Butyrivibrio fibrisolvens: one gene and its partner. The protein of the gene in region 1 interacts with the protein of each later gene in a pairwise test. Links are inferred from orthologs where the notes say so. Each region holds a gene or a part of one and is shown in the gene's direction. Other genes may lie near its edges. The genes, in order: I7804_RS13215 and panC.

Region 1 (15,893 bases):
ATCTTGCAACAGGTAACTATAATGATTCGACAGCCCGTCAGTATACAGACGTAGGCATGTTCACCTGTAAGGATTCTTATGGTGAAGATGCAACAGCGGTATTTAATATGCTGTCAGGATATAGTGAACCTCTTGCCTGGAACCGTCTGTCGATAGCTCCTTTATGGCTCAAGGACCGTATACTTTACATGATCGAAAGAGAAACTGAAAATGCAAAAAAGGGAGAACCTGCAAGGATCATAGCCAAGATGAATTCCATCTGTCACAAGGATGTAATAGCAGCCCTTTATAAAGCCAGCAGCGCAGGTGTTAGAATAGACCTTATAGTAAGAGGAATATGTTGCCTTCGTACCGGAATCAAAGGCGTATCAGAGAATATTACAGTAAGATCCATAGTTGGCAATTATCTGGAGCATAGCCGCATCTTTTATTTTGAAAACGCCGGAAAGCCTGAATATTATTGCTCAAGTGCCGACTGGATGCCAAGAAACCTTGAAAGAAGAGTAGAGATACTCTTCCCGGTAGAAGATCCTGATCTTCAAAAGAAGATATGGCATATCCTTGATGTGGAGCTTCGTGATACACTAAAAGCCAGCATAATGAATGAAGACGGTGAATATGTTAAGATAGACAAGAGAGGCAAGGAAGCCCTTAATTCACAGCTTGTATTTGGTAAGGAAGCATATGAGTATGCAAGTCAGGCAATGGGGGATGTTCGAGATTCAAGAGTTTTTACACCCGAGAGAAGTCCTAAGCTTAGCTGACAGGAAAAAATAGAAAGAGATAGTTGATTTAATGGCAACAAAAATAGTTTTAGCATCAGGAAGCCCCAGAAGAAGGGAACTAATGCAGCAGGCAGGCCTTTCGTTTGAGGTAAAACCTGCTACAGGTGAAGAAATAATAACAAGTAATATACCCCAGGAGGTAGTCAAAGAACTTTCTTTTCAGAAGGCAGCAGAAATCTTTGCAAAAGAGACCGGCAGCAAGGTGAAGCGAGATGAAATCATATTTTTAAGTGATAAAATACTGCAAGAGCTTTCTGTAAATGGCAATTTTGACAAAAAATCATCCGATAAGTTTGGGAATTTTTCGGAAGGAGATATTCAAAGTCCTGTTGTAATAGGCGCTGATACCGTTGTATCATATAAGCAGAAGATACTTGGTAAACCCAAAGATAAAGATGATGCACGTAATATGATATCCGGTATTCAAGGCGATAAGCATGAAGTATATACCGGAGTCACAGTTTTGTGGAAGCAGGATGACAAAGTTCATTCTCTTGTCTTTGCAGAAGAAACGCTAGTTTTTGTATATCCTATGACGGATGAACAGATTGAAGGCTATATCTCAACAGATGAGCCTTATGATAAGGCCGGCGCTTATGGAATACAAGGTATGTTCGGAGTGTATGTAAAAGGTATACACGGAGATTACAATAATGTAGTCGGACTTCCGATCGCCAGACTTTATCAGGCACTTATGAATTACAATTTAGTGTAATGTTGTGCATAATCAGGGGCGATCTGATGCCCGAAAGGAGTAGACTATGCATGATTTTGATGATGACGTACTGGATTATTTTATTGAGAATCAGGGACAGCTTTTTCCTGAAGATGTAGCATCTTCCCGTGAAGAAGCAGAAGCTTTCCTTGAGGACTGCTGCGCTGTAGTAGTCGAGTCTGTTGATGAAGTTATCGAATACTTCGAAGACGCGGGTGTAGACTTTGATGCAGACAGTATCATGGAAGCTTCTGAGGTTTTCGATATAGGAGACGGTCGTTTTCTCATCGTAGAAGGATAAGTTTTCTTTTGAGGGAGATTATCCTATACCCGGATATGGTAAGATCTATAACCTGTCCGGCAGATTATGAAACAGATAAACCGCAGCGTGCTGATTGCTCCGCTGCGGTTTTTGCTTTAAGACTTATAACAATCAGATAGCCTTTTCAATAAAAGGAGCAAGGCCGTCATGATCATTGTCTGATTCTGTGATAACATCAGCATTATCCTTGACCATATCAGTAGCATTGAGCATAGCGATGCCTGTGCCTGCAGCTTTGATCATACTGATATCATTCTGTTCATCTCCTGCAGCAAAAGAGTTTTCAATAGGTATATCAAGATAGTCGCACAGACGAACTACTGCAGAACCCTTACCGGCTTCACTAGGGAAGATCTCAAGATAGTAGGGATTTGAATACATGACAGAAAGCTTATCTGGTGCTATCTTTAAGACTTCTTCTCTGAATCTCTCCATCTTTTCATGATCATGAAGCTCTATGGCAATGCACTTGGACGGACCATATTCGAGCTCTTTAGTAACATCGTCTGTAACAATGTAAGGAGTTTTTATAACTCTTCTATAATAGTCTATGCATTCGCCGTCATCCGGTGTCAGGATGTGATCATCATTGTAGGTATGGATGTGAATATTATGCTCTTTAGCCAGATCAAAACACTTTTTCACAAGATCCAAAGGAATCTGCGCTCTGTAAACCAGCTCTTTATTATCGCAGTCATAGATCTGCCCGCCATTGTAACCTACAAGGAATGTTCCCGGGAAAAAGAGCCCCAGTTCCTTTTGTACATCCATGGCAGAATCTATGGCACGTCCTGTACTTATGGCAAAGTGATTGCCGGCATCTGTAAAACGCTTTAGCGCCTCCATTGTTTTTGATGTGATCTCTTTTTTACTGTTTAATAATGTACCATCAAGGTCAAAGAAAAATATTTTTTTACTCATGGTTAACATAATGAACTTAAATGCGGATTTAGTCAATCTCTTTAAAAGAATCATGTGTTATACTGATAGACGTGTTAATTGGATTTGAACATGAAAAAACGGAAATAACGGAATTGGTTATAGAAAGATGAGGAAAATATAATTATGAGACCTGTAGATTTACATACACATTCAACTGCATCAGACGGAACCTATACTCCCACGCAGCTTATAGATTATGCTCATGAAAAAGGCCTTGCTGCTATAGCTCTTACTGATCATGATACTACTAAGGGTCTTGCAGAGGCTATGGAAGCGGGTAGGAGATATGACGATCTTGAAGTTATCCCCGGAATTGAGTTTAGTACTGATTATGAAGGAAAAGATATCCATATAGTCGGTCTGTACATGCATTATGATGACCCTGAGATCCAGAGAAGACTTCAGGAGTTTGTAGATTCTAGGGTATCCCGTAACAGGAAGATGTGCAGACTTTTGACTGAGCACGGCGTACCTATGGATTTTGATGATCTTCAGGCTGCGTTTCCTGATTCTGTTATTACAAGAGCTCATTATGCAGCATATATGCTTGAAAAGGGCTATATCAAATCAAGACAGGAAGCTTTTGACAGATATATAGGAGATAACTGCGAGTGTTTTGTTCCAAGAGAGAAGATCACTCCCGATATGGCTGTTAAGATGGTCCTTGATGCAGGCGGCGTTCCGATCCTCGCTCATCCAATCCTTTACGGAATGTCTGATGCAAGGCTTAGAAAACTTGTTGGAGAGCTGAAGGAAGCTGGACTTAAAGGTATAGAAGCGATCTATACTACTTATACAGCTTCTGATGAGCGCCAGATAATGGAGATTGCGAAGGATTATGACCTTCTTATAAGCGGAGGATCTGATTTTCATGGCGCCAACAAGCAGGATATAGACCTTGCAGTAGGATATGGCAAGCTCTTTGTACCTGAGACAGCACTTGAGAAGATCAAGGAATCTTTAAACTGACAAAACAGGCAAGTTGTTTACTATGCTTTACACAGTGCCCTTTTTTGTGTACAATACGAAATGGTGCAATTTTTTAATATTATTTTTATAGAACTATCAAAACGCATTATTGCTTCTTATAGTTCGTATATCATATCTATTAGATATCTATGAGGTAAATTATGATTCAGGCAAATGGAGTAACACTTAGAGTCGGCAAGAAGGCTCTTTTCGAAGATGTTAACATCAAGTTCACAGAGGGTAACTGCTACGGTATCATCGGAGCTAATGGTGCAGGTAAGTCAACCTTCCTTAAGATCCTTTCAGGCAAGATCGAGACCACTAACGGTGAGGTCTCTATGACACCCGGTCAGCGTCTTTCATTCCTTGAACAGGATCAGTTCAAGTATGATGACAATCAGGTTCTTAACACTGTAATTGGCGGTAATGCTCGTCTCCTTGAGGTAATGGAGGAGAAAGATGCCATCTACGCCAAGGAAGACTTCACAGATGAAGATGGTATCAAGGCTTCAGAGCTTGAAGCTGAGTTCGCAGAAATGGACGGATGGGAAGCAGAAGCTAATGCAGAATCCCTTCTTAATGGTCTTGGAATCGAGACTGAGCTTCATACTAAGCTTATGAAGGAACTTAATGGTGCACAGAAGGTTAAGGTTCTCCTTGCAAGAGCTCTTTTTGGTAATCCTGATATCCTTCTTTTGGATGAGCCTACCAACCACCTTGATCTGGATGCTATCGCTTGGCTTGAAGAGTTCCTTATAAACTTTGAGAACACAGTCATTGTTGTATCCCATGACCGTTACTTCCTTAATAAGGTCTGCACATATATCGCAGATATCGACTATGGCAAGATCCAGCTCTATGCAGGTAACTATGACTTCTGGTATGAGTCTTCACAGCTCATGATCCGCCAGATGAAGGAAGCTAACAAGAAGAAGGAAGAGCAGATCAAAGAGCTCAAGGAATTCATAGCAAGATTCTCTGCTAATGCGTCTAAGTCCAAGCAGGCTACATCAAGAAAGAGAGCCCTTGAGAAGATCGAGCTTGACGATATCAGACCTTCAAGCCGTAAGTATCCTTATATTGACTTTAGACCTAATCGTGAGATCGGTAACGAAGTTCTTACAGTTGAGCACCTTTCCAAGACTATCAACGGAGTTAAGGTTATCGACGATGTATCATTCGTAATACATCATGATGACAAGGTTGCATTTGTAGGCGGAACAGAGCTTGCCAAGACAACTCTCTTCCAGATCCTTATGGGCGAGATCGAACCTGATGAAGGTACATATAAGTGGGGCGTAACAACATCCCAGGCTTATTTCCCTAAGGACAATACCAAGGAATTCGACAACGATTATACAATCGCTGACTGGCTTACACAGTATTCTGAGATCAAGGATGCTACATACGTAAGAGGATATCTTGGACGTATGCTCTTTGCAGGTGAAGACGGTGTCAAGAAGGTTAAGGTTCTCTCCGGTGGTGAGAAGGTTAGATGCCTTCTTTCCAAGATGATGATCTCCGGTGCTAATGTCCTTCTTTTTGATGAGCCTACTAACCACCTTGATATGGAGTCCATCACAGCACTTAACGAAGGTATGATCAAGTTCAAGGGCGTTGAGCTCTTCGCTTGCCGTGACCACCAGGTTGTACAGACTACAGCCAACAGAATCATGGAATTCCTTCCTGATGGATCACTTATCGATAAGGTTACAACTTACGATGAATATCTTGAAAGCGATGAGATGGCTCGTAAGAGAACTGTATATCAGACAACTGAAGAAGACGAGCAGGACGACTGATATCTACAAGACCGGTGCTTCTTGGCACTGGTCTTTTTGTAAAAAAGGAGAGTTTAAAATGTACTATGTACCGGATGGAACTAAAGTTGCAGGCTTTTATGAATGTAGTGAGTGTGCCAGCAGATTTTTATCAGTTAAGGTAGGACCTAGTCTTGTATGCCCATATTGTGGTAAGGAACCTGATATGGAGATAGGCCCTGATGAGAAGATGCCGGAAGCAGTTGAGACAGCAAAGCTCTTAGAGGTTATTTCTGGAGAAGAGGAAGTTGAGCGCATGGATACACTTTTGTCTCTGGCTGTTACAGGCGGAGATTATAGCTGGATCTGATACACATATTATTAGAATTGATATAAGCTGACATTTTATGTATTTATAACATTGGTATAGATATACGCCGTCCCTATTGTATTTGGTTATAGGGGCGGCGTATTTTACGTGAATATTGACGCGTCAGATTAGTAATATTAGTCATGCCCAACAGTTTAGTTTTATGTGATATTATATAAATAAGGTTTATAGCTTCATTTCATATTTTCATTTTCTAAATTATAGAAATATCTAATAATCTAACAGGGGGAGTCTTTTATGAAACTCAAGCTAAACTATGGGAGAACTATACTTATTGGATTTGCCTTCATGTCTATCTGCATCTTCTGGCAGTTCTATGACAACGAAATTCCCAGGATCTTAAAATATACATTTGGCCTTGGAGAGGGTATTACGGGCTTTATCATGGCTCTTGATAATGTATTTGCACTTTTCCTTCTTCCACTTTTTGGAACACTTTCAGACCGTACTAATACCAAGATTGGTAAAAGGATGCCTTTTATCCTTATAGGAACAGTTGCATCAACCATTCTTTTCCAGATCCTTATTAACTTTGCAAATGTTCCGGGAAGAATTGCTATATTTATAATAATACTTTTGCTTCTATTAGTATCAATGGGAATCTACAGATCACCGGCTGTAGCTATGATGCCTGATCTTACACCGCCTCCGCTTCGCTCACGCGCCAATGCCATAATCAATCTCATGGGTACAGTGGGAGCTGTATATACACTTGCCATGATATCACTTCTGCTTAAAGATGCTGATGATCAGTCAAGGACTAACTATACACCCCTTGCACTTGCAATAAGTATAGCCATGGTAGTGTGCGTTGTTATACTATTTATAACAATCCATGAAAATAGTATACGAGATAAGGTTACCAAAGAAGTCACAGCTGCCGGCCTTTCTATGGATGATGCTGATGATGAAGCATCCAAAAAGGCTGCAAGTGCCGATGAAGAGTCTGCAGGTAGCGCTGCTATGCCTGCTGCAGTAAAGAGAAGTCTTATTTTTCTTCTGATATCAGTTCTTTTGTGGTTTACTGCTTATAATGCTGTGACAACAGCTTTTTCCAGATATGTAGAAGAAGTCTGGGGGCTTAAGAATGGGGCATATGCCAATTGTCTCATGATAGCTACTATTGCAGCTGTTATATCATATCTTCCTATAGGATGGATATCATCCAAGATAGGGCGCAAGAAGACTATACTTATGGGCGTTGCACTTATGAGTATATGCTATCTTGCTGGAGCTTTTGCTACGGGATATTCAAATGCTATAGTTTTTATGTTCGTAATAATAGGATTTGGATGGGCTTCTATCAATGTAAACTCATATCCTATGGTAGTTCAGATGTCCAGCGCATCAGATATAGGCAAGTACACCGGATATTACTATACATTCAGCATGGCTGCGCAGGTATTTACACCTATTGCTTCCGGTATTCTCCTTGAACAGGTCTCATACAGAACACTTTTTCCGTATGCGTTCATATTTTCGACACTGGCTTTTGTTACAATGCTTATGGTAAGACATGGCGATTCTGAAAGACAGGCCTAAGTTACCAAGGCATTATAAGTTATGATCATGAAGGCTTATCTGGCGATGCCTATATGATAGAAATAGACAAGAAATAGGGCTTTTTTGATCTAAAGGTTTGGGTTTGTACAAGACTTTTTTCAAACCCAAACCTTTTTATGATGAAAATTCACAAAAACTTAGCAAAAATTGAGTATTGTTTTTGAAACAAACTCTTGCTATAAAAACAGCTATGTATTAAAATATCATGGTGGTGTTTGTGAGTTTTTTCACAAATTCTGAAGAGGTTGGTAAATTGTAATATGGGTTCTAAGAAAATACTGCTGACATTAGCATCTATACCGGCTGCCTTGGGGGGACTTTATCTGGCTGCTGTTATGCCGAGAATAATCAAAAAACCTTCAAAAAAGCCTTTCGTTGGCAAGTTATATGCTCATCGAGGACTTCATGATAACAATTCCAATGCGCCGGAGAACTCAATGGCCGCTTTTAAAAAGGCTGTAGAAGCCGGATATGGCATTGAGTGTGATGTTCAGCTCACAAGAGATGGTATACCGGTGATCTTCCATGATTTTACTCTGGCCAGGGTAGCAAGATATGATAAGGGATTTGAATCACATTATCCAATACATAATCTTGATGGCAGTCTTGGCGTAAGAGGTAAGGTCGGTGACTATTCTTACGAAGAATTACAGCATTTTCACCTGCTTGATTCTGATGAGAAGATTCCTAAATTTGAGGATTTTCTTAAGATGGTCGATGGGAAGGTTCCGCTTATCATTGAGCTCAAGATAGAAGCCTTTGATACAGGCGTATGTCCTGTAGCGGACGGTCTTCTTAGAAGTTATAAGGGAGATTACTGTATAGAATCCTTCAACCCGCTTGGTCTTATCTGGTACAGGAAGCATCATCCGGAGGTTATGAGAGGACAGCTTGCAGAAGAGTTCCTTAAGGATGAGAAGGATGAGTTTCACTCTAAGATATGGAAGGTGCCTTCGAATCTTCTTCTTAACTTCATAACAAGACCTGATTTTGTGGCTTATAATTACAAACACGAAAGAAACATGTCAAGGCGTATTGTTCACAGGCTCTATCGCAATACGGCAGCTGCCTGGACTATCAAGGATCAGGAAGCTTTGGACAAGGCCAGAGGCAAGTTTGATATATTTATATTTGACAGCTTTATCCCCGACATGAAAGAGAAGGCGGAGAATATGAAAGAAAAAGCTGATCAGTTTATTGAAGAGGGCACGCGTGAATACACGCAGCTTTAATTATTCTTGATAATGTCTGTATGATTAAGGTTCTGTTCAGGAACTAAATGAGATAAAAGAGAATTTAAGTTCGTATTTTGTTTCGTCCATTCGTTTCTGGACAGGGTCTTAAATTATGCAGATGATTATAAAAAATGTATAGGGAAATTGCAGTTTTACAAAAAGCTGCAAAGAAAGGGAAGAAAATGGCTAATAAGTGGGTTTATACCTTCAAAGAAGGTAACATGTCCATGCGCAATCTCCTTGGTGGAAAGGGCGCTAACCTTGCTGAAATGACTGAGATCGGACTTCCGGTTCCACAGGGTTTCACAATCACAACTGAGGCTTGTACTCAGTACTACGAGGATGGTCGTAAGATCAACGACGAAATCATGGCACAGGCAATGGAAGGTGTTGCTTGGATGGAAAAAGAGAACGGAAAGAAGTTCGGAGACCTTGAGAATCCTCTTCTTGTTTCTGTTCGTTCAGGTGCTCGTGCATCTATGCCTGGTATGATGGATACAATCCTCAACCTTGGTCTTAATGACGAAGTTGTTGCAGCAATGATCAAGGGCAATCCTGATCCTGCATTCGAGCGTTTCGTATATGACTCTTACAGACGTTTCATCCAGATGTTCTCTGACGTAGTTATGGAAGTTGGTAAGAAGTATTTTGAGCAGCTCATCGACAAGATGAAAGAAGAGAAGGGCGTTAAGTATGACGTAGACCTTACAGCTGCTGATCTTAAAGAACTTGCTGAGCAGTTCAAGGCAGAGTACAAGAACCAGCTCGGTACAGATTTCCCTTCAGATCCTGTTGAGCAGTTAAAGCTTGCTATCGAGGCTGTATTCCGTTCATGGGATAACCCTCGTGCTAACGTATATCGTCGTGACAACGACATCCCTTATTCATGGGGAACAGCTGTTAACGTAATGCCTATGGTATTCGGTAACCTTAACAACCAGTCCGGTACAGGTGTTGCATTCACACGTGATCCTGCTACAGGTGAGAACAAGCTTATGGGTGAGTTCCTCATCAATGCACAGGGTGAAGACGTTGTTGCAGGTGTTCGTACTCCTATGCCAATCGCACAGATGGAGAAAGAGTTCCCTGAAGCATACGCTGACTTCCTTAAGGTTTGTGAGACTCTTGAGAATCACTACCACGACATGCAGGACATGGAGTTCACAGTAGAGAACAAGAAGCTCTACATGCTTCAGTGCCGTAATGGTAAGAGAACAGCTCAGGCTGCTCTTAAGATCGCTTGCGACCTCGTTGATGAGGGACACAAGACAGAGGCAGAGGCTGTTGCTATGATCGAGCCTCGTAACCTTGATACACTCCTTCACCCTCAGTTTGATGCTGCTGCTCTTAAGGCTGCAACACCACTTGGAAAGGGTCTTGGCGCTTCACCTGGAGCTGCTGCTGGTAAGGTTGTATTCACAGCTGACGATGCAGAAGCTTGGGCTGCAAGAGGCGAGAAGGTAGTTCTTGTACGTCTTGAGACATCTCCTGAAGATATCACAGGTATGAAGGCTGCTCAGGGTATCCTCACAGTTCGTGGTGGTATGACATCTCACGCAGCAGTTGTTGCTCGTGGTATGGGTGAGTGCTGCGTATCCGGTTGCGGCGACATCAACATGGACGAAGAGAACAAGAAGTTCACACTTGGTGGCGTAGAGTTCCACGAAGGTGATACAATCTCTATCGATGGTACAACAGGTAACATCTACCAGGGTATTATCCCTACAGTTGATGCTACTATCGCTGGTGAGTTCGGCCGTATCATGGCTTGGGCTGACAAGTATAGAAAGCTTAAGGTTAGAACAAACGCTGATACACCTGCTGACGCTAAGAAGGCTAGAGAGCTTGGTGCAGAAGGTATCGGTCTTTGCCGTACAGAGCACATGTTCTTCGAAGCTGACAGAATCGCAGCTTTCCGTGAGATGATCTGCTCAGATACAGTAGAAGAGAGAGAAGCTGCTCTTGAGAAGATCCTTCCTTACCAGCAGAACGACTTCGAAGGACTCTTCGAGGCACTTGAAGGTAACCCGGTTACTATCAGATTCCTTGATCCTCCGCTTCACGAGTTCGTTCCTACAGAAGAAGCTGATATCAAGAAGCTTGCTGATGCTAAGAACAAGAGCGTAGAAGAGATCAAAGCTATGATCAATTCTCTTCACGAGTTCAACCCTATGATGGGTCACAGAGGATGCCGTCTTGCAGTTACATATCCTGAAATTGCTAAGATGCAGACAAAGGCTGTTATCCGTGCAGCTCTCAACGTACAGAAGAAGCATGCTGACTGGAAAGTTGTTCCTGAAATCATGATTCCTCTTGTATGTGATGTTAAAGAGCTTAAGTTCGTTAAGCAGGTAGTTGTTGAGACAGCTGATGCTGAGATCAAGGCTGCTGGTGCTGACCTTAAGTACGAAGTTGGTACTATGATCGAGATCCCAAGAGCTGCTCTTACAGCTGATGAGATCGCTAAGGAAGCTGATTTCTTCTGCTTCGGTACTAACGACCTTACACAGATGACATATGGTTTCTCTCGTGATGATGCTGGTAAGTTCCTTAACGCTTACTATGATACAAAGATCTTCGAGAACGATCCATTTGCTAAGCTTGACCAGACAGGTGTTGGTAAGCTCATGGAGACAGCTATCAAGCTTGGTAAGCCTGTTAATCCTAACCTTCACGTTGGTATCTGTGGTGAGCACGGTGGAGATCCTTCATCAGTTGAGTTCTGCCACAAGATCGGTCTTAACTATGTATCTTGCTCACCTTTCCGTGTGCCGATCGCAAGACTTGCAGCAGCACAGGCAGCTATCGCTGAGCAGAACTAATCTAAAAAGTTGTTGTTTTATCTGCGCTTATGGTGGAGATAAAACAGTTGGTAGGGAGCCCGAAAGGGCTCCCTATTGTATTAGTTGAGAGAGTTAGTGGTGACTTCTATGTTTTCGCACCAAAAGACAATAAAACAAACAGACGCCCATTGCTACCGAGTAGTGGGATTCACGTCATTCCTTTATCGTTAGGTCTTAGCAGGTAGAGGAATGGCGTATTTTAATATTTGGAGGTTCTTTATATGAAGTGGATTTATCTATTGATTGCCGGAGCGTTGGAAATCACATGGGCTGTGGCAATGAAAATGTCTAACGGATTTACGGTACTAGTTCCATCGATTGTTACCGGAGTGGGCTACATAGCAAGTGCAGTGTTTTTAGCAATTGCACTTAGACAGTTGCCTTTAGGTACTGCCTATGCTATGTGGACTGGAATGGGAATACTTGGAACGACGCTGCTTGGTGTATTTCTTTTTCATGAAAAGCTATCGGTTCCACAGGTAATATGTGTTATTCTTATTGTAGTTGGAATTGCAGGACTTAAGATTCTTGCAAAAGAATGAGGATAAAAGGGAGCAACATGGCAGAAGAGATTTTTGACATCGTAGATGAAAATGGGCAGCCTACGGGCGAGACAGTGACCAGATCAAAGGCGCACGCTGAAGGCATCAGGCATAGAACAGCTCACATATGGGTGGTTCGTAAAAATGGTGATAAGACAGAGGTTCTTTTACAGAAGCGAGCTATGAATAAGGATTCTTTTCCAGGCAGATATGATACTTCATCAGCTGGGCATATTCAGGCTGGTGATGAACCATTAGAATCTGCTATTAGAGAATTGTCGGAGGAGCTTGGTATTCAGGCAAGTCCAGATGATTTGCATTTCGCAGGAACATTTCCAATTCAGTATGAAAAGGAATTCCATGGCAAGCCTTTTAAGGATAATGAAATCGCATTCGTCTATGTCTATGACGAGGAGGTAGGAATTGATAACCTTACCATCCAAAAGGAAGAGCTGGACAGTGTAGAGTGGTTCGACCTAGAGGAAGTATATCAGGCATGCCAGCCACCAAGGGATGAGAAGTTCTGTGTTCCTATGGGCGGACTGGAGATAGTTTGTAAATACGTTAAAGCAGATGAAAGAGAAATGTAGACTACAGTTTGAAATGTTGCCACATTTCAGGTGATAGCAACTGGAATGTGGCGCTTTTGGCGTGGTGAGAATAATACTACGAATTGTTAACTATAGTGCTAGCAGTGCCCGGATGCACGGAGGATCAGATAGCTCATACCCTTCGCTTTATGCTTAAAAAGGGAGGTCTTGCATTAAAGGATGACGTATACTCATTGAATGCAAGCATGGATGATCAGCTCCGTGAATATATAAGCGATCTGGTATCCTATGGACTAACGCAATATGAGATCACTTATAAGAATTCGGAGAAGTTCTTGCTATGGCATAGCTATCGTATGGATCAGGTTCAGCTCAAGATGCTCAAGGATCCTGACCACAATCAGAAGGGTACATATTTCTACGGAGATGAGGCTATTGTGTTTGCTTCTCTTAAGAAAGAAGCTTCAATAGAAGAGCGACTTGCATACAAGGATAAGTTCCTGGCACCGGATATGTTTCAATGGGAATGCGAGAACAACATATCTAGTAGGGATCTGCAGGCACTTAGGCTATGTAAGTATGTGCACCTGTTTATACGTAAGACCAAGGATGAGCATGGGATTACGCAGCCCTTTATATACGCTGGTGAGGGTCAGTTCTCCAATGAGAGGAAGCAGGAGAAGCTTGACTCTAAGACCGGGAAAAATAATGTGACGTATCTGTATGATATACCGATGAAGACTGAGCTGCCGGATTATTTGAGGTATGATTTTGGGATCGCGCAGTAGTCTAACAGGAGCTATAGGAACCTCACAAAACAGCATTGTATGAATTGAATTGTCGCTTGCTTGAAGCATGTTAAATCGAGGGATTGGAGGGGAAAACATGTTAGAAATATTAAAAGCGAGGTTTCAGGATAATAAGAATCTTCATATGGGACTGAGTTGGCTTGACGTGGAGAAACGTTTGCTTGAGCATCCGGGCTCCATGGACGTTTTGAGAAGGATGGAGGAGAGCGGCGGAGAACCGGATACCATCGGCTATGACGAAAAGACGGGAAAGCTAATTTTCTGCGACTGCGCAAAGGAGTCTCCTTCTGGGCGCAGAAGCCTGTGCTATGACGAAAAGGCATTACAGGGGCGTACTAAAAACCCGCCGTCAGGCAGCGCCGAATGGAAAGCAAAAGAAATCGGCGTTTTGATCATGACGGAGGAACTCTATCGCCGACTGCAAAGTCTCGGGGAATTTGATTTGAAAACGTCAAGTTGGATCACTACGCCGGATGATATTCGCGACAAGGGCGGTGCATTGTTCTGCGAACGACGTTACGGAAGGGTTTTCACATTCCATAACGGGGCGGATTCGTACTATTCCGTGCGCGGGTTCAGAGGTTATACGCTTATATAATTAGACATAGGCCAGTACACTGGGGTCACCCAGATTGTACTGGTCTATTTTTAAATATAATAGTTGACAATAGCAACAATTGTAATTATCATTTATAATCAAAAGGAGGTTTGACTATGGATAAAGTAAAAGTGTTTCGAGAATATACCAGAGAACTGGAGCGTAATCTTGATAATATGAATACTACGGATTGTTGTAAGTGCCTTGTTACCACTTCTCAGTGCTTTCTTGTAGTTGAGATTGGACGTAGTCCCGGCATCTGTGTAAAAGAATTGGCAAAAGTACTTAAACTTGATAAAAGTGCAGTAAGTAGATCTGTAGAAGAACTTGTGCAAAAAGGTTTTGTCACTAGAGAACCTTCTAAAACAGATCGTAGATGTGTTGTTCTTACTCTGACCAAAGAGGGAGAAGCTCGTTTCAATAAGATTGAGAATGATATGTATGATAAGTTTAAAGAAGTGTTCTCAAGAATTCCAAAAGATAAGCAAGACCAGGTTCTTGAAGCATTAAGAATATATAACGAAGCATGCGATAAAGTGGAGGACAAATGTTGTGATTAGACCAATGATTGATAATGACTGGGAAAGAGTATCAGAGATTTACAAGCAGGGGATGGAAGGCGGTACAGCAACTTTTAATACAGAGTGTCCTAGTTTCGAGGAATGGGATAAGGGACATATTAAGGATTGCAGATTTGTATATGAAGAAGATGGTAAGGTAATCGGCTGGGTTGCAATCAGTCCCACATCAAGCAGATGCGTTTATAAGGGCTGCGTTGAAATGAGCATCTACGTTGATCAAGAATACCGAGGACATGGCGTTGGAACTGCACTTGTAAATGAGTTAATTAAAAGGTCAGAAAAGGCAGGATTTTGGAGTATATATTCAGCAATAATCTCTATTAACAAGGCAAGTATCGCATTACATAAGAAGTGTGGTTTTAGAGAAATCGGATATAGAGAAAGAATTGCGAAGGACAGATTTGGAGAATGGCAGAATACAACCTTGATGGAGTATAGAGCTTCATAAGGTGAAGAAAGTGGTAGGTGTTGAAAGTGATAGGCGATTTTTTCATGAAACAGATACTTGGAATGAAGTGGCTAAATGAACTGATAGGTGATTTCCTTTCGTTAATAGGAGCTGATTTAGAATCAAGACTGGGAGGCGGAATACAGTTCTTTTTATATGATGTAATAAAGATAACAATTCTCTTGTGTGTTCTTATCTACTTGATTTCTTATATTCAAAGCTATTTCCCACCGGAAAGAAGTAAGAAGATCTTAGGGCATTTTCATGGTATTTGGGCAAACTGTATTGCAGCACTTTTGGGAACCGTGACACCTTTTTGCTCGTGCTCCTCAATTCCGCTGTTCATTGGATTTACCAGTGCTGGACTCCCTCTTGGTGTGACTTTTTCGTTTCTGATATCTTCGCCTATGGTAGATGTTGGAAGTCTGATTCTTCTTATGAGCATCTTTGGTACAAAGGTGGCGATTATCTATGTTATGCTGGGACTTGTGGTCGCAGTAATTGGAGGGACTTTAATAGAGAAGCTTCACATGGAAGATCAGGTAGAAGAGTTTATTCGAAAGGCATCTGCTGTAGACATTGATTCACCATCCCTTACACAGAAGGAACGCCTTATCTATGCAAAGGATCAGGTGCTTGAGACTTTAAAAAAAGTTTTTCCATATATTGTCATAGGTGTAGGAATTGGAGCTGTAATACATAACTGGATACCACAAAGCTTTGTCGAAGGAATACTTGGAAGAAAGAATTCATTTGGTGTGATGCTGGCTACCATAGTTGGTATTCCGCTGTATGCTGATACTTTCGGAACTATATCTATTGCTGAGGCATTACTATAT
Region 2 (15,898 bases), 2.1 Mb from region 1 along the record:
ACCTTTCGGTAGGACTTAGAAGTACCAGATCTTTTATGGTGCTGATAGTACTGCTGGTAATGCTGGCGGTACTACTTCTTAACAGGCTCATATCTGCAAGGATTTCAAGTCCCATCAAGAAGCTTACGGCATCTATCCACAATATTGAAGTTACAGAAAGGAGTGTCCCTCTTGTATACATAGGCGGTTCCAATGAAGTCCGTTACCTTGGAACTACGCTTCAAAAACTCCTTAACCAGATATCACTTCTTATGGCGGACATCATCAAGGAGCAGGAGGAAAAGAGAAAAAGCGAGCTGGATGCTCTTCAGTCTCAGGTCAACCCTCACTTTCTCTATAATACTTTGGATTCTATCGTATGGATGGTAGAAGATGGCAGGAACAAGGAAGCTGTTTATATGATAACCCAGCTGTCATCACTTTTCAGAATAAGCCTCTCAAACGGAAGGAATATCATAAGAGTAAGTGAAGAGATCAAGCATGCAGAGAATTATACCAATATTCAGAAGGTAAGATTCAAAGACTCTTTTTCTGTAAAATATGAAATTGATCAGGATATAATGAACTGCTGTATTGTTAAGCTTGTAGTGCAGCCTCTTTTGGAAAATGCTATCTATTACGGAGTTAAAGGGATGGAAGATCCCGGTAGTATCCGGGTTAGGGGATATAGGAAAGGTGACAATGTCTACATAGAAGTTGAAGACAACGGATATGGTATGAGTCCTGAACAGGCTAAGGGGCTTCTCACAGAAGAAGGAAGAACAAGGGCAAGAGGCTCGGGAGTAGGTCTTATCAATGTGCACAGAAGACTCCAGCTAAGGTTTGGCAGAGACTTCGGACTTATGATAAATACAGAAGCCGATGAGGGTACCAGGGTTACTATTCATATGCCATATATAGAATATTCGGAGGAAAACGCCAGAGATGTTGAATCCGCGGAATATATTTAATGAAAGCAAATGGCTCTTTGCTATCATAACAGTCATAGTCATAGGCATTGTGGTCTGTGCTGTAGATGTTATTAAAGTAGACGGGCCTTCTGAGAAGTATCAGATATCTGTAATAGTAGATGAAAGTAATAGCGCAAGATGGGACAGCTTTCAGACAGGACTAAGGCAGGCGGCAAGAGAAAATGGAATAAGGCTCAACTATGTTACCACTGACTTTGAAGGTAGCCCTGTAAAAGAGAAAAATCTTATAGATCAGGAGATAGAAAACGGAGCCGATGCAGTGATAGTGCAGCTGTGTTCGGGCAGTAGTGCATCAGACATACTTACGGATATACCTCAGAATGTCTACATAGAACTGATTGACAACAATGTAAACAAGGATGAGATTGCAAGCAGTAAGATGGGATATACCGGAGCTGACAGTGTAGAAGTTGGAACAGAACTTGCCACAAGGATCATAGAAGAGTACGGGGAGCTAAAAGGTGTCAGGATAGGTATACTTGCAGGTAATCTGAAACTTGTATCTGTACAGGAACGCGTGGACTCTTTTAAGGAAAAGGCTAATGAGGCTGGAGCACAGATAGTGTTCAGCGTGGAAGCAACGCAGATATCTGAAAGAGAGATTGGAGAGCTTGTAAAAAGTAACAAAGCTGATATCCTTGTGGCACTTGATAATGATGTCACAGAGACGGCAGCTGATTATGTCAAGATGGTAGATAATTATAATGCCTATCCTACCAATGAGCTGGGGAACCTGAAATTATACGGAGTAGGGTGCTCTCCCGATAACTTAAATGACCTTGATCAGGGAATTATAAAAGGGATGGTTGTCATCAATGAATATGAAATGGGATATATGGTGATAAGTAACCTTTCGGATGTCCTAAAAGATGAGCATCTTAGGGTTAGCGACTATACAGTAGGATATGCATATGTTACGGGGGAAACAATGTATGATGAAGGGAATCAGCAGATTCTTTTCCCAATCGGAGATTAGAATAGGAATCAGAAACAAAATAAAAAATAGAATAAAAAACGGAATTGGAACAAAGTTGTTATCTGTATATATGATACTTGCGCTTATGGCAGCAGCATTGTCAGGATGCGGCAATATCAAAAGTATTGATAATAAGACAATTCGTATAGGTGTGTCTGTTTATGATATTCATGATACGTTCATAACACAGCTTATGGATGAGTTCAACAGCTATGCAGATACTAATGTTACTATTGTGACTTATAATGCCGGTCAGAGTACGAAAGAGCAGAACAATCAGATGCAGGAGATGATAGATACAGGTTGTGATGTTATCTGTATCAATCTGGTAGACAGGACGGAACCTGAACATATCATAGATATGGCACTTAAGTACGATGTACCTGTTATATTCTTCAACAGGGAACTGACCAAAGAGGATCTTCAAAGGTCAGCTAAGTTCTACTACGTAGGATCTGATGCGGTAGAATCAGGGATCATGCAGGGAGAGCTTGCAGCGGATGAGATACTGGGACAAGAATCTACAATAGATACTAATAATGATGGAACTATACAATACGTAATGCTGCAGGGTGAAGCAGGGCATCAGGATGCAATAGTAAGAAGTGAATACTGCGTAGAGACTCTTATAAATAAGGGAGTGCAACTTGACAGGCAGGGCCTTGCTATTGCCAATTTCAACAGGACGCAGGCTCAGAGCAAGATAGAGCAGTTAATATCGTCCAATACCGAGATAGAGCTGATCCTGGCCAATAACGATGATATGGCGCTTGGGGCTATAGATGCCTATCTTAATATGTATGGGGAGGATGCTAAGAGTAAGATTCCGGCTATATATGGTATAGATGGTACTATAGGCGGGCTTGAAGCTGTTAAGACTGGATATATGCATGGTACTGTCTACAATGACAAGGAAGGGCAGGCGCATGCGATGTATGATCTTGCAATGGCGCTTGCAACTGGCAGTAGTCTTGATGATCTGGGCATAGAAGATGGCCACTACATAAGGCTCCCCCACACCAAGATCACTTTGGACAATGTGAACGATTTTCTGTATAGGTGAGTGGAGGAAACGTCCCACTCGGGAGGCGAAGTATCCGCTAAAGGCTATGCGAAGGTACGTAGCCCTCGGACGGATAGTATATAAATAATTGGCGCGCTGTTAATTGTTTTACAATTCATGGCATGATATCTGGAAATTTTTATTCTGGGGTCCGAAACTCGCTGACGCTCAGACATGCGGACCCCATGCAGAATAAAAATCTCCATCTATCACGCTCATAAATTTTGTAAAACAATTAAAAGCGCGCCAATTATTTATATACTATCCGTCCGAGGGCCACTTACCTTCGCATAGCCTTTAGCGGATACTTCGCCTCCCAAGTGGGACTATCGCCGATTAATTATAAAGCGCCACCTTTCCATTGATCATTCATCAAAGATAGGATATTGTGTCCTTGTGAAATGATGTAATGGGAAGATGGCGCGTTGATTGTGCGTATAGTTAAAGTTTGATGGGGATTACTTGTCGGTGTCTAGGAATTTGTAGCAGAGGGCGGCGAGGGCGGCGCCGATGAGGGGAGCTACTATGAATACCCATACGGATGAGAGGGCATCACCGCCGGCAAAGATTGCTGGTCCAAGGCTTCTTGCGGGGTTAACGCTTGTGCCGGTGAAGTAGATGCCAAGGAGGTGTACCAGGGTTAGTGTAAGTCCTATTACAAGACCGGCAACGTTTGAGAATGCATCTCTTGATGTTACACCGAGGATTGCGAGTACGAATACGAATGTAAGGATGATCTCGATGAGGATGGATAGTCCTACATTGCCGTTATAAAGGCCATTGGAGCCTAGTCCTGCATCGATTGCACCGGATGATGCAAATATCTTAAGGATAAGGGCACCGATAATACCACCTGCAAACTGGGATACGATGTAATAGATAAAGTCTGATACGCTAAGCTTGCCTGATATAAGCATAGCAAGAGATACAGCGGGATTGATATGGCATCCTGATATGTTACCGATTGAATATGCCATAGCTACAATAACAAGACCAAAAGTAAGAGCGGTTGCAACATACCCTCCCGATACGTCGCATCCAATGGCGGCAGCAGTTCCGCATCCAAAGACAACAAGTACACAGGTTCCAAGACATTCAGCGATACACTTTTTAAGCATGGATTCTCCTCCTCTTGACGTAAGTTAGAAGTTTTATTAGCTTTACTATAAAAACTATAGATACGATAATATTATAACATAATTGCGATAATAATTATTAGATTGTATCAGGAGGATAATTATTAATTCAAATTTGGGGCTTTGATTGTGCAAGGCCCTGTCAGAAACTTGGAGGATATTTTCTCAGTTAAGGTTTAATTAGCGATTCTTAATACTATTAAGATAGAGCTTGGCTTGATTAAGTATGAATTCTTCGCCGTAGCCTTGTTCCTGTATGTAGAAAGGAATTCTTGGGACGACTCTTTCTGCTATTCCTAAAAGGCCGTTGGATATAGTCAGGACCTGAAGCTTAGGATCATCGAAATGTCTGATGCTTCCATCTTCCATTCCTTTTTTAAAAGCAATAAACCATGGATCAGATAGGTAATCGCCCTTGATGAAATTCTTGAATCCTTCTAAGTGACTGCTTTGAGGATAAGCATTGGTATATAGGCAGTCATAATCTCTTATGAAAGTTACAGAATCGACTTCTTTGATAAGGGCCTTGGCTCTTTCATTAACATACCATGAGAACTCTTCGAATCCGTTATCAAAATGTATATCTTTTGGAAGGTTTTGTGAAGAGCTGCTTATGATCTGAAGAGACTCTTCCACAAGCTTTATCATGATATCGCCCTTACTTGAGAAGTGCCTGTAAAGGGTACTTCTGCTGCAGCCTATTTTCTCTGCAAGGACTTTCATATCAAGGTTGGCAATGCCGTCATTTATGATCATCTTCTTGGCAAGTTTTAAGATCTTCTCTTCAGTAGCGCTTCCGTCTCTCATAGTTAACCTCATACATTGAGTATATTTTAAATATTGTTTTAGTATTGGTGAAATTCAAAGCATCAATTCATTGTTTGAAAATGAATACATTTAAGCATTGAATTTGTGATGTTCTTGATTGATATTACTAATGATTTTATCACAAATGTATGTTCCATATCTTGTATACACAAAATACCAGGCGGTAGTTTTCCATTACCAAAACATAAAAGTCCTATAAAAAAATACAATACAGGACTTTTATAGCACCAAAAACACACTATAAAAGTCCTGCAAGTAAAAGATTTACTAATATGAGAAAATGACAGATTATGACGAGAATGGGATTTCTTATTTTGCTGCCTTGGCAAATACTGGAAGCAATAGGCTATTAAGCTGTTGCTGCAAGCTCAAGGCAGTTAACCCTATATAGGAAACCTTCCACGATTTCTTCATAACGTCTGGAATCTGCAAGTATATTTCTTGTATGGTCAGCTCCTTCAAAGATATGCATCTCTGTATAGCCGTTAGTAGAACCTTCAAGCTCCATGGTATCTTCTACAGGTACTACACAGTCGCTGTCTCCCTGAATGAAACAGATCGGAACTGTATTGCCTTTAAGACTGTCCTTAGTAAATATCTTCTTATAAGAATATCCAAACATAAGTCTGAAGAAGACTACAGCAGGATCGAAAAGCTTTGGTGATACGTGAGCGATCTGCTGAGCAAGCTTACATAGAAGAGAATAAAGTGAGTTGTAGCAGCTGTCAGCGATTACAAATGAAATGTTGGGATGATACTTAAGAGCAGTAAGCGCTGTAACACCGCCAAGACATTCTCCGTGAACACCTATTGTGATATCATCACCAAATCTTCTTACAGTATCATCGATAACACTAAGAAGGTCCTTACTTTCTTTTCTTCCCCAGGTAGAAGCAGACTTCTTATTATCTCCATGACCTCTAAGATCGAAGAGGATGCCGTTATATCCAAGCTTTCTGAAGATATTGAAGTACTTGATACCGCCTATTCTGCAATATGTTGATGAATGGATCAGTATCACAAACTTCTTGGAAGGAATAGCTGAAGGAATATATGTTGAATGAAGTTCATAACCGTCAAATGATCTTATAACATACTCTTCACAATCCCAGCTCTTATATCCATCAAGAAAGTGCCTGCGGTTCTCCTTCTCATAAGCCTTAGCAGGATCAATACACTTTACTATGCCCATAGACCTTGCAAATACAAAGCAAAGAGAAAGATATAAAGTTAAAAGTACAATGAGATTTACTAATACTATTACCATTTTTCGTGTGATTACCTTTTTAAAATCATATTTGGAAAATAAACGTATTCTAAAATTCGTTCATTTCATTTACAACGAAAGCAATATTATCACGAATTCAAAAAGTACAAATCACACGAATAATCATATTTTGAAGTTCTTTTGCAAAAAACATTCCGAAATCTAATCTTCTCAACATTTTATGATTGTTTTTATGATTATTTGTCCTTTTTGCTTTTTAATAGTTCTAAAAAATGCACAGACTTTTTCATAGACAATCACACATAACAAATCAGATTATTATCAAAATAATAAAAATGCGCAGATAACAATCCTTATGCGTATTCCAAAATAAGGAATCTGCGAACAGCGAATATAATGAGCACTAGCAAAGCATAAGCGCGAAGCGAAATTGCGAGGCAGCACAGCGATGAGGGAATGCGGATGGTATTATCATAGGCCGATTTTGAAAATGTTCTTCGGTTTTCTTATGTCGTGCGAAGCTGCAGTATAGCATGTCCACGGAAGCGTAGCAGGACATTAGAAAACCGAAGGTTATTTTCACATGAGGCCTATGATAATACCATCCGCATTCCCGGCCCCCCGCCCTCGGCCCACCACACTTCCGCCATCCCTATTTACTTTTGCAGGCTACAGTGTTACATTTCTATATGGTGCACACGCACCAGCGGATGGTATTCCACATTAGTGGGAACTGTACCGACAAGAGAATGAAAGTCCGGAATGAAGTCGCGTCCTCCGTTTTTAGATAAGGAGATATGCGATGAAGATTGGATTTATAGGAGCAGGTAAAGTTGGTTTTAATCTGGGAAAATACTTCTCAGAGCACGGCGTTCAGGTGACCGGCTATTATAGTAGGCATCAAGAATCAGCCATTGAAGCAGCAGAATTTACAAATACAAAATGTTACGACACTCAAGGTGAGCTTATAGCAGAGAGTGACGCGATATTCTTAACTGTTCCGGACGGTGAGATTTCTTCTGTGTATGAAGAGATCAGTTCTTTTTCTATATCGGGTAAACAGATAATACATTGCAGCGGAGCCATGACTGTAGGGGAGGCGTTCCCCGGGATTAAGAGCCGCGGCGCAGCAGGATTTGCAATACATCCGTTATTTCCTTTTAGTAGCAAATACAGTGCTTATAAGGAACTTACGGGTGTATTTTTTTGTCTTGAGAAAAGAGAAGGTGTAGGCGAATGGGTAGACTTTCTTGAGAACATCGGACTTAAGACAAAGCTTTTGGATGAAAGCATGAAGGCTGGCTATCATCTGGCATGCTCTATCGCTTCAAATCTTGTATGCGGACTTTATGAGATGTCCAAGAGACATCTGAACGAGGCCGGCTTTAGTGATGCAGAAGCTATGGCTGCAATAGGGCCACTTGCAAGGGCTAATCTTGAGAATATATTGCAAAAAGGCCCTGCAACTGCACTTTCAGGTCCTGTCGAGAGAGGTGACAGCAGTACTGTCAAAAAGCATTTGAGTCTTTTGACAGATCAGATCGAAAGAAATGTTTACACGAATCTATCTCTTGTTCTTACAGATCTTGCTAAAGAGAAACATCCCGAAAACCAATACACACATATATGTCAGCTGTTAGAGGATATGAAATGACAGAAGGTTTCATATTGTAATATCAATGGACTGACGAAAGGGGAAAAGGAAATGAAACAGACAGTAGCTACACTTCGTAAGATGAAGGAAGAAGGAAAGAAGATCGCACAGCTTACATGCTACGATTACACGACAGCAAGACTTATGGACGAAGCAGGTATCGACATGATACTCGTTGGAGACAGCCTTGGCATGACAATGCAGGGATATAACGATACTCTCCCTGTAACACTTGATGAGATGATCGTGTATGGAAGAAGCGTTGCCAGAGCTTGTCAGAATACATTCGTAGTTATAGATATGCCATTTATGAGCTATCAGATATCTCCCGCACAGGCACTTGAGTCTGCAGGCAGGATCATGAAGGAAGCACCGGGCGCAGGTGCTGTTAAGCTTGAAGGCGGCGCTCTTATGGCTCCTCAGATCAAGGCTATAACAGATGCAGGTATCCCTGTTGTAGCTCATATAGGAATGACACCTCAGTCAGTTAATGCTTTTGGCGGATTCAAGGTTCAGGGCAAGGGCGAGGTTAATGCAGAGCGTGTACTTCAGGATGCTCTTGCAGTTCAGGAAGCAGGTGCTTTTGCAGTAACTCTTGAGTGTGTACCACCTAAGCTTGCAGCACTTATCAGCAAGAAGCTTGATATCATCACGATCGGCATCGGCGCAAGTAGCTGCTGTGATGCTCAGGTTCTTGTATATCAGGATATGCTGGGCATGGCAAGCGGAGTATCACCTAAGTTTGTGAAGCACTTTGCAGAGATCGGCCAGCAGATGAAGGAAGCCTTTGCTGACTACAAGGCAGCAGTTCAGGACGGCTCATTCCCTACTCCCGAGCAGACATATGCTAAGAGTGACTGCTCAGATGAGTTCTTGCAGAGCCTTGATGCCAAGTACAGTGAAGAAGGCTATATAAAGAGGATTTCATAATCTAATAGTAAACTATGAGGATATACAGGTAATTGGAGGAAATATGATCAAAGCAGAAACAATCAAAGAAGTAAGAGACCAGGTCAGAGCCTGGAGAAAAGAAGGTCTCACAATAGGACTTGTTCCTACAATGGGATATCTTCATGAAGGACATGCAAGCCTTGTAGATAAGGCAGTATCACAGTGCGACAGAGTCATCGTATCTGACTTTGTCAATCCTACACAGTTTGGCCCGACAGAAGATCTTTCTACATATCCAAGGGATTTTGAAAGAGACTGCAGGCTCCTTGAAGAGCACGGTGCAAGTCTTGTATTTCACCCTTCAGTAGAAGAGATGTATGGCGAGGATGCAGCTACTTATGTAGAGATACTTAATGATATGCCAAAGCGCCTGTGCGGCCAGACTCGCCCTATACACTTTAGAGGAGTATGTACAGTAGTATCCAAGCTATTTAATATAGCAACTCCTGATAAGGCTTTCTTTGGAATGAAAGATGCACAGCAGCTGTCTATTATCAAAAAGATGGTAAGAGATATGTCTTATGGCATAGAGATCGTAGGATGTCCTATCATCCGTGAAGATGACGGTCTTGCCAAGTCATCACGTAATACATATTTAAGTGATGATGAAAGACAGGCAGCCCTTGTTCTTTCTAAAGCAGTTAAGTTGGGTAAAGAGATGGCTGAAAACGGCGAAAAGGATGCTGCAAAGATCCTTGATGCTCAGAGAGCTCTTATAGAAAAAGAGCCTCTTGCCAAGATCGACTACGTATCAGCAGCAGATTTTAATACACTTGAGCCTGCTACTGAAGTTAAAGAAGGAACACTTTTTGCAATGGCTGTATATATTGGCAAGACAAGGCTTATCGATAATTTTCTTTTTTGATAATGTAAAGTTTTAGATATCCGCAGATATAGATTATAGGTTATGAACTGATCCCTGTCTTTTCATTTACTTATGGTGACAAAGACAGGAGATCAGTTAATTCATTTCTCTATCATGATATTAGTTTTTGGAGGTTTTCATGTTACTTACAATGCTTAAAGGCAAGATCCACCGCGCAGTTGTAACTCAGGCAGCTCTTGATTATGTAGGTTCTATCACCATAGATGAAGAGCTTATGGATAAGGCAGGAATCTGCGAGTATGAGCAGGTTCAGATCGTAGATGTAGATAATGGTCAGAGATTTATGACCTATGCCATCTGCGGAGAGCGAGGTTCGGGCGTTATATGTCTTAACGGCGCTGCAGCAAGATGTGTCAGCGTAGGTGATAAAGTCATAATAATGGCATATGCTCAGATGAGTCCTGAAGAGATGAAACAGCATCATCCTCAGGTAGTCTTTGTTGATGGAGATAACAAGGTAGTTCGCACAACTACATATGAAAAGCATGGCAGGCTGGAAGATATGTAATAAGGTGTCAAAAGTGTTTTTTGACTCTTACATTTCGTAATAGCAGATTTGACAATTATATCGCTAAAATACTTTATAAACTGCCTACAATATGTAATTGCAAGAAATTTTTACAAAAATAAGTGCCAAAGTTTACATGCCTAAAAATTTTTCCTTATAGATAATTCATAAAATCCTCTAAATGTGATTGATTTTGTGATAGGTTTTCTGTTATTATTACATTTGTTGTAATAAACGCAACAAAACTATAATTTTTATTTATAAGGAGAAGTTAGGCTGTTTTATTTTATAAGCATCAGGTCCGGGGAGGGACTGATGATTGTAAGACCGTGATTGGGACTTATACTGATCTTCAATTCTTGAAGATTATCTTATCTATTTGATCCAGCCGATGTTATGAAGAGTTTAAAAAGAGTATTGTTCATGGCGACTGCTATGGCATATGCCGCAGCGGTGCTTAGTTTTACTGAGCCTATTGTAGTTCATGCACAGGAAAACGAAACACAAGATGTGACGACTGACGTAACAGATGTAACAGAAAATACTTCAGAGAGTGATAATTCTCAGGCAGAAGCACAGGCCGGTGATGTATCCTCTCAGGATCAGGCTCCGGAAGATGCCGCTGCACAGCAGGCAGCGCAGGATCTTGCAGCAGCGCAGGCAGCGCTTGTAGCAGGAGACCCTATCGGATATGATTACGAATTCACAATGGAAGAGATAGTCCTTATGGCCAATGTTGTATACAGAGAGGCCAGAGGATCATTTAACGGACAGGTAGCAGTAGCAGAGGTTATTATGAACCGTGTTAAGTCTCCTGCATATCCTAATACTATCAAGGGCGTTCTGTCTCAGAAAAATCAGTTCTCAACCTATTCATGGGCAAGTAGTAGGACTGCTGAGGAGACAAGTACTGATATGATCAATCTCTGTCTTAAGGTTTTAAGCGGAGAGTACTCATATCTTAACAATGCCAATGTTCTTTCTTTTAAGAGGAATGATGGAAGCCAAACTTTCTATGGTAAGACTCTCTTCACAGTAGTCGATAACCAGGCATTCTATTCAATTTAATATGGATTATCAACCCCGGCGGATCATAAGCGACTCGCCGGGGTTTTTGCTTGTGGTAGGAGGTTAAGCTTGGAGCAAAAAGTATGGTACAATCATTTGGTGAGCTGATGGACTGATTATTGATAGGGTATTATTAAAGTAAAGATTTAGGAATTTAGTAGAGAGGCAGATATGGATGCACTTGAGATAATGTTTGGAAAAAGAAGTATTGCGGATAAGATTGCGGAAAGTAAAGAAGGATATAAAGAAGAAATTACTGAAGGTGCTAGAGAAAAATATGTTGCGGACAGTTTGGTTAAAAGGTCAGATAAAAAGGCAATAGTTCCGTATAAAACTGGTATAGATAAGACAACTATAAAAAAGACAACAACTAATAAGACAGATAGAGAAAATGCTATTGTAAAGAAGACAACTGTAAATAGGACTGATAGAGATAAAGATAAAGCAGATAAAGGAAAAGATGCGGTTATGGCAAGTGGTGTTAGTACGATGCAGATAAAGAGTGTTGAGAAGATCAAGGATAAGCTTTCTAAGCGCTATATAGCTTTTGATACTGAGACTACAGGTTTTTCTGCATATAATGACAGGATCATTGAGCTTGGAGCGGTTCTTTTTGAAGATGGCAAGGCAGTTAAGAGTTTTGGGTCACTTGTTAATGCTGGTAAGAGGGTTCCGGCTAGTGCTACGAGAGTAAATAATATCACCAATGACATGTTGGCAGGTTCACCTAAGGAAGATGTGGTATATCCTGAATTTGTAGAGTTTTTGGGTGATGCTATCACAGGCGATACTATTATATGTGCGCATAATGCAAGCTTTGATATGCGTTTTTTGTCTGCGACATTTGAAAGGCTTGGGATCGATGCCAATATCAAATTTGTTGATACTCTTGCACTTTGCAAGAAGTATGTAACAGGTATTTGTGATCACAAGCAGCCTACTATGGCTCAGCATTTTAATATAAGTCAGCAGGATGCTCATAGAGCTGAGTCTGATGCTCTTGTGTGCGGCGGGATCATGGCAGAGCTTTTGAAGCTTATGTGAATAGAAGTAACTATTGGCAGAGAATGATTTCTTAAATGTATATATCAAAAATACGCATTTACTGAGTGTTTCGTGAAAAAACTTTTAAATACAGTAACGATTTTAGAAATTATAAAAAGCAGTTCCTTTGGTACTCTCAGTATCATAAGAACTGCTTTTTAACAATATGAATTCAATTACTTCCAATGAAGGTTGTGTAGTTCTCCTGTAAGGGAGAGTCCTTCAAAATTGTTCTGTCTTAATGCTTCATATAATACGATGGCGACACTGTTGCATAGATTGATGGATCTTGTATCTTCAAACATGGGGATACGGACACATTCATTTTCATGATCGACAAGGATTTCTTCCGGGATGCCTCTGCTTTCAGGTCCGAACATTATATAGTCATCGCTTTTATAAGATACGTCAGTGTAGACCTTATGAGCCTTGGTTGTGGCCATCCATACTTTTGGATTATTGTTTTTTTTCATAAAGTCTTCGAAGTTTTCATATACTTCGTAGTCAAGTTTTGGCCAATAGTCAAGGCCAGCACGCTTTATCTCTTTTTGGTCAAGGCTGAAGCCAAGAGGCTTTATGAGATGGAGCTTTGTGTTGGTTGCAACGCAGGTTCTTCCTATGTTGCCTGTGTTATAGGGGATTTCCGGTTCGTATAATACTATATTCATTTCAATTTCCTTTTGGTTCTTATATTAAGCGACTTTAGAAAATGCCTTATGCCAGTTATCTTATGCTGGCATATAGGGCGTTTGATGACAGGCAAAGTGCATTTTTCTTAAGACGCTTACTATACTATTCGCTATCTATTATAACTGATTACGGTTATTGCAAGTTTGATGATTTTTACAAAAAAGCTTTAGCCATCAATAGTGTCAGATGGTGTGAATCTTCTTTTCCCAATGACTGAGTTTGAAATATATCATCATAAGGATGCTGCACATCATCCATCCAACAGGGAATGACAGGCTTACAGGGTATATGGATGGTGTAAGCCTTGTGATCACAAAAAGGTATATCTGTCTGAATACTACAAAGCTGAATATCATGATGAACATGGGTGCTGTTGCATCTCCGATACCTCTTAGGACACCTGCATGAATCTGATTGAAGCAGCAGAAGAAATCGAACATGCAGTTACATCTTATAAAGATGATGCCGTATTTCATAACAGCTTCATCCTTGGTAAAAAATCTAATGATATACGGAGCTCCTGCGTATTCTGCGGCGCAGATGATTATTGTCACGATTATTGCAAGAAGGAGTGATACTCTTATGCCTTGTTTGATACGATCAGGGTTTTTGGCGCCTGCATTCTGTCCGGTAAATGTGGTATTGGCAAGGGCGATGCTCTGAAGAGGGAGCATTACAAAAGCATCTATCCTTCCATAACTTCCCCAGCCTGCCGTTGATGCGGCTCCGAAGCTGTTGATATAGCTCTGGACGAAGATATTGGAGAAACTGATTATAGCCATCTGTAGTCCTGCGGGAAGACCTACTGCAAATATCCTTTTAAGTATAGAAGTGTCTATATGCATCTCTTTAAGGGATACACTGTAGCTTTCTTTGGACCTTATCAGTACGAACATACCCATGAATGCAGATACAAACTGTGCGATGATAGTGGCATAGGCAACTCCGGCAACTCCCATTTCAAATTTGATTACAAATACAAGGTCCAGGATTATGTTAAGGACGCTTGTAAGTATCAGGAACATGAGCGGTCTTACAGAATCTCCGATAGCACGTAGTATAGCAGAAGTCATGTTGTAGAACATAAGTCCAAGGATACCCAAAAAGTAGATCCTAAGGTAGGTTGTGGCAGGTTCTATAACTGTCACGTCGGTCTTCATGAGAACGATAAGGGGCGGTGTTATAAAATAGCCCAGTATCATAAAGATGATACCCATGATGAATGTTGCAGATAGCGCAGTATGAATTGACTTTCTGAGCATATCACCTTTCTGGGCTCCGAAGAACTGGGATATTATTACAGAAGATCCTGTAGAAAAGCCTACAAAAAGTCCTACAAGTGTATTGATGATAACAGCGGTACTGGTAACTGCTGCAAGTGATTCGGGACCTACAAACTGTCCGACTATAACACTGTCAACTGTGTTATAAAGCTGCTGAAAAGCATTGCCAAGTAGTAGCGGCAAAGCAAAAAGGACCAGTTCCTTAAGGATCGGTCCCTTGGTCATATCGATATTTTTAGATCTAGCCATGATAATCCTCCTAAAACAAGTATAGCACAATTACATTGTGGGATATAGAATGCGCCAAACTTACCACCTTGGTGAGATTTCCTCGGACATGGCACTGATCAAGTGGTAAGTTTGCTAAAATGCATAAAAAGCAAGTGCAATTGAGTGTTTGAGGTGGTATAGTTATTAAAAATCCTAAATAAACAGCATAAAAAGGGGATGGGGAAATGTATTACGTAGAAGTTATTGTTCTTTTGATCATCGGTATGTACGGCCTTGCGCAGGCTTTTGTAAGAAACAGCGTTGCAAAAGATTCTAAGGGCAATGCTAAGAGCACAAAGCCTATTAAAGTATCCGGTGCACTTCTTGCACTTGTGTCATGGCTTCTGGCTGGATATATCATCTATCATTATCTGGGAGTGTAAAAAGTTTGAAAGTGTTCCACTTTCAAACCCAAATTGGTGTCGCGAGCACCACCAATTTGAAGCATTAGTTACTTCCTTTTCTCGCGACATGAGGTTAAAACATGGCATTATGAATGAATTCAACGCTTTAGAATGCATTAATAAAATCTGGGACAGATTACAAAAGGCAGGGTTATTAAATGGCGGAAGCGGGAGTATTCACAGTCTTTTGGCAGATCAGGGCGGATGCAGGATATTTGAAGAATATGTTTATCCATATAGCGCTTCAAGGATGCATAGGATGTTCTCTGTTACTAAGTCTTTTGTATCTCTTGCTATAGGCTTTCTTATAGAAGAGGGGAAGTTATCTTTAGAAGATAAGATCGTGACTTTTTTCTCTGAATATAAGCCTGAAGGGGGATTCCATCCGTATCTTTCTGATATGACGATCAGGGATATGCTTCGTATGGAGACCTGTCATACGTCTACGACCTACAAGTTCCATATAAATATTAACTGGGTCGAGAGCTTTTTTGTCACACTGCCTTCTCATAGAAGCGGCAAGGTGTTTAATTATGATACTTCATCGTCACATACTCTTGCGGCTCTTGTTAAGAAGTTATCCGGTATGGGAGTGCTTGATTATCTTAGGACCAAGATTCCTTCGAAATATATTTTTTCCAAAGATGCATATATTATCACTGACCCTTTTGGGGACGAGATAGGCGGGGCAGGGCTTATGTGCTATCCTGAGGATCTTCTTAAAGTTGGAAGATTCGTAATGGATGAGCTTTTGAAAGGTGATAAGCTGTGTGATGGTCAAAACGGGGAGAGCCTGTCAGAGGACGCTGCCTTGGCATTTTGTAAAGGTGATCATTGCACAGAGGTAACAAGCTTTGGAGATTATATTAAAGAAGCTGTGAGCTTTAAAGTTCCTAATATCCAGACCGGCCAGGTGACTGAGGAGCGGCAGGGATACG

Evidence for each region.
Region 2: the proteins of I7804_RS13215 (region 1) and panC interact in binary tests that used the Escherichia coli proteins (3 or more experiments, as listed by UniProt). The link is inferred for Butyrivibrio fibrisolvens from one-to-one orthologs.

The regions. Positions count from the first base shown.
Region 1 is NZ_CP065800.1:3,159,450-3,175,342, reverse strand. The notes cover bases 11,080-13,870. They hold I7804_RS13215 (NUDIX hydrolase), read left to right. Parts: upstream 11,080-12,084; coding sequence 12,085-12,657; downstream 12,658-13,870. Other genes in these bases: I7804_RS13205 (DUF4256 domain-containing protein), read left to right, coding at 13,504-13,870; I7804_RS13210 (DUF3427 domain-containing protein), read left to right, coding at 12,807-13,406; I7804_RS13220 (DMT family transporter), read left to right, coding at 11,747-12,067; ppdK (pyruvate, phosphate dikinase), read left to right, coding at 11,080-11,504. In the rest of the region: I7804_RS13270 (RNA degradosome polyphosphate kinase), read left to right, coding at 1-764; I7804_RS13265 (Maf family protein), read left to right, coding at 796-1,500; I7804_RS13260 (hypothetical protein), read left to right, coding at 1,547-1,801; I7804_RS13255 (Cof-type HAD-IIB family hydrolase), read right to left, coding at 1,934-2,743; I7804_RS13250 (PHP domain-containing protein), read left to right, coding at 2,888-3,733; I7804_RS13245 (ABC-F family ATP-binding cassette domain-containing protein), read left to right, coding at 3,895-5,535; I7804_RS13240 (hypothetical protein), read left to right, coding at 5,594-5,863; I7804_RS13235 (MFS transporter), read left to right, coding at 6,122-7,426; I7804_RS13230 (glycerophosphodiester phosphodiesterase family protein), read left to right, coding at 7,708-8,679; more of ppdK, read left to right, coding at 8,865-11,079; more of I7804_RS13205, read left to right, coding at 13,871-14,025; I7804_RS13200 (MarR family winged helix-turn-helix transcriptional regulator), read left to right, coding at 14,142-14,585; I7804_RS13195 (GNAT family N-acetyltransferase), read left to right, coding at 14,578-15,054; I7804_RS13190 (permease), read left to right, coding at 15,099-15,893.
Region 2 is NZ_CP065800.1:1,033,838-1,049,735, forward strand. What follows is about bases 7,955-10,750. They hold panC (pantoate--beta-alanine ligase), read left to right. Parts: upstream 7,955-8,829; coding sequence 8,830-9,672; downstream 9,673-10,750. Other genes in these bases: panB (3-methyl-2-oxobutanoate hydroxymethyltransferase), read left to right, coding at 7,955-8,786; panD (aspartate 1-decarboxylase), read left to right, coding at 9,812-10,201; I7804_RS04260 (cell wall hydrolase), read left to right, coding at 10,598-10,750. Outside these bases: I7804_RS04210 (histidine kinase), read left to right, coding at 1-950; I7804_RS04215 (substrate-binding domain-containing protein), read left to right, coding at 925-1,947; I7804_RS04220 (galactose ABC transporter substrate-binding protein), read left to right, coding at 1,904-3,010; I7804_RS04225 (MIP/aquaporin family protein), read right to left, coding at 3,469-4,128; I7804_RS04230 (TetR/AcrR family transcriptional regulator), read right to left, coding at 4,327-4,965; I7804_RS04235 (alpha/beta hydrolase), read right to left, coding at 5,324-6,241; I7804_RS04240 (Rossmann-like and DUF2520 domain-containing protein), read left to right, coding at 7,005-7,856; more of panB, read left to right, coding at 7,908-7,954; more of I7804_RS04260, read left to right, coding at 10,751-11,269; I7804_RS04265 (PolC-type DNA polymerase III), read left to right, coding at 11,441-12,313; tRNA (uridine(34)/cytosine(34)/5-carboxymethylaminomethyluridine(34)-2'-O)-methyltransferase TrmL, read right to left, coding at 12,490-12,981; I7804_RS04275 (MATE family efflux transporter), read right to left, coding at 13,186-14,535; I7804_RS04280 (hypothetical protein), read left to right, coding at 14,742-14,939; I7804_RS04285 (serine hydrolase domain-containing protein), read left to right, coding at 15,028-15,898. UniProt on the Escherichia coli protein: Catalyzes the condensation of pantoate with beta-alanine in an ATP-dependent reaction via a pantoyl-adenylate intermediate.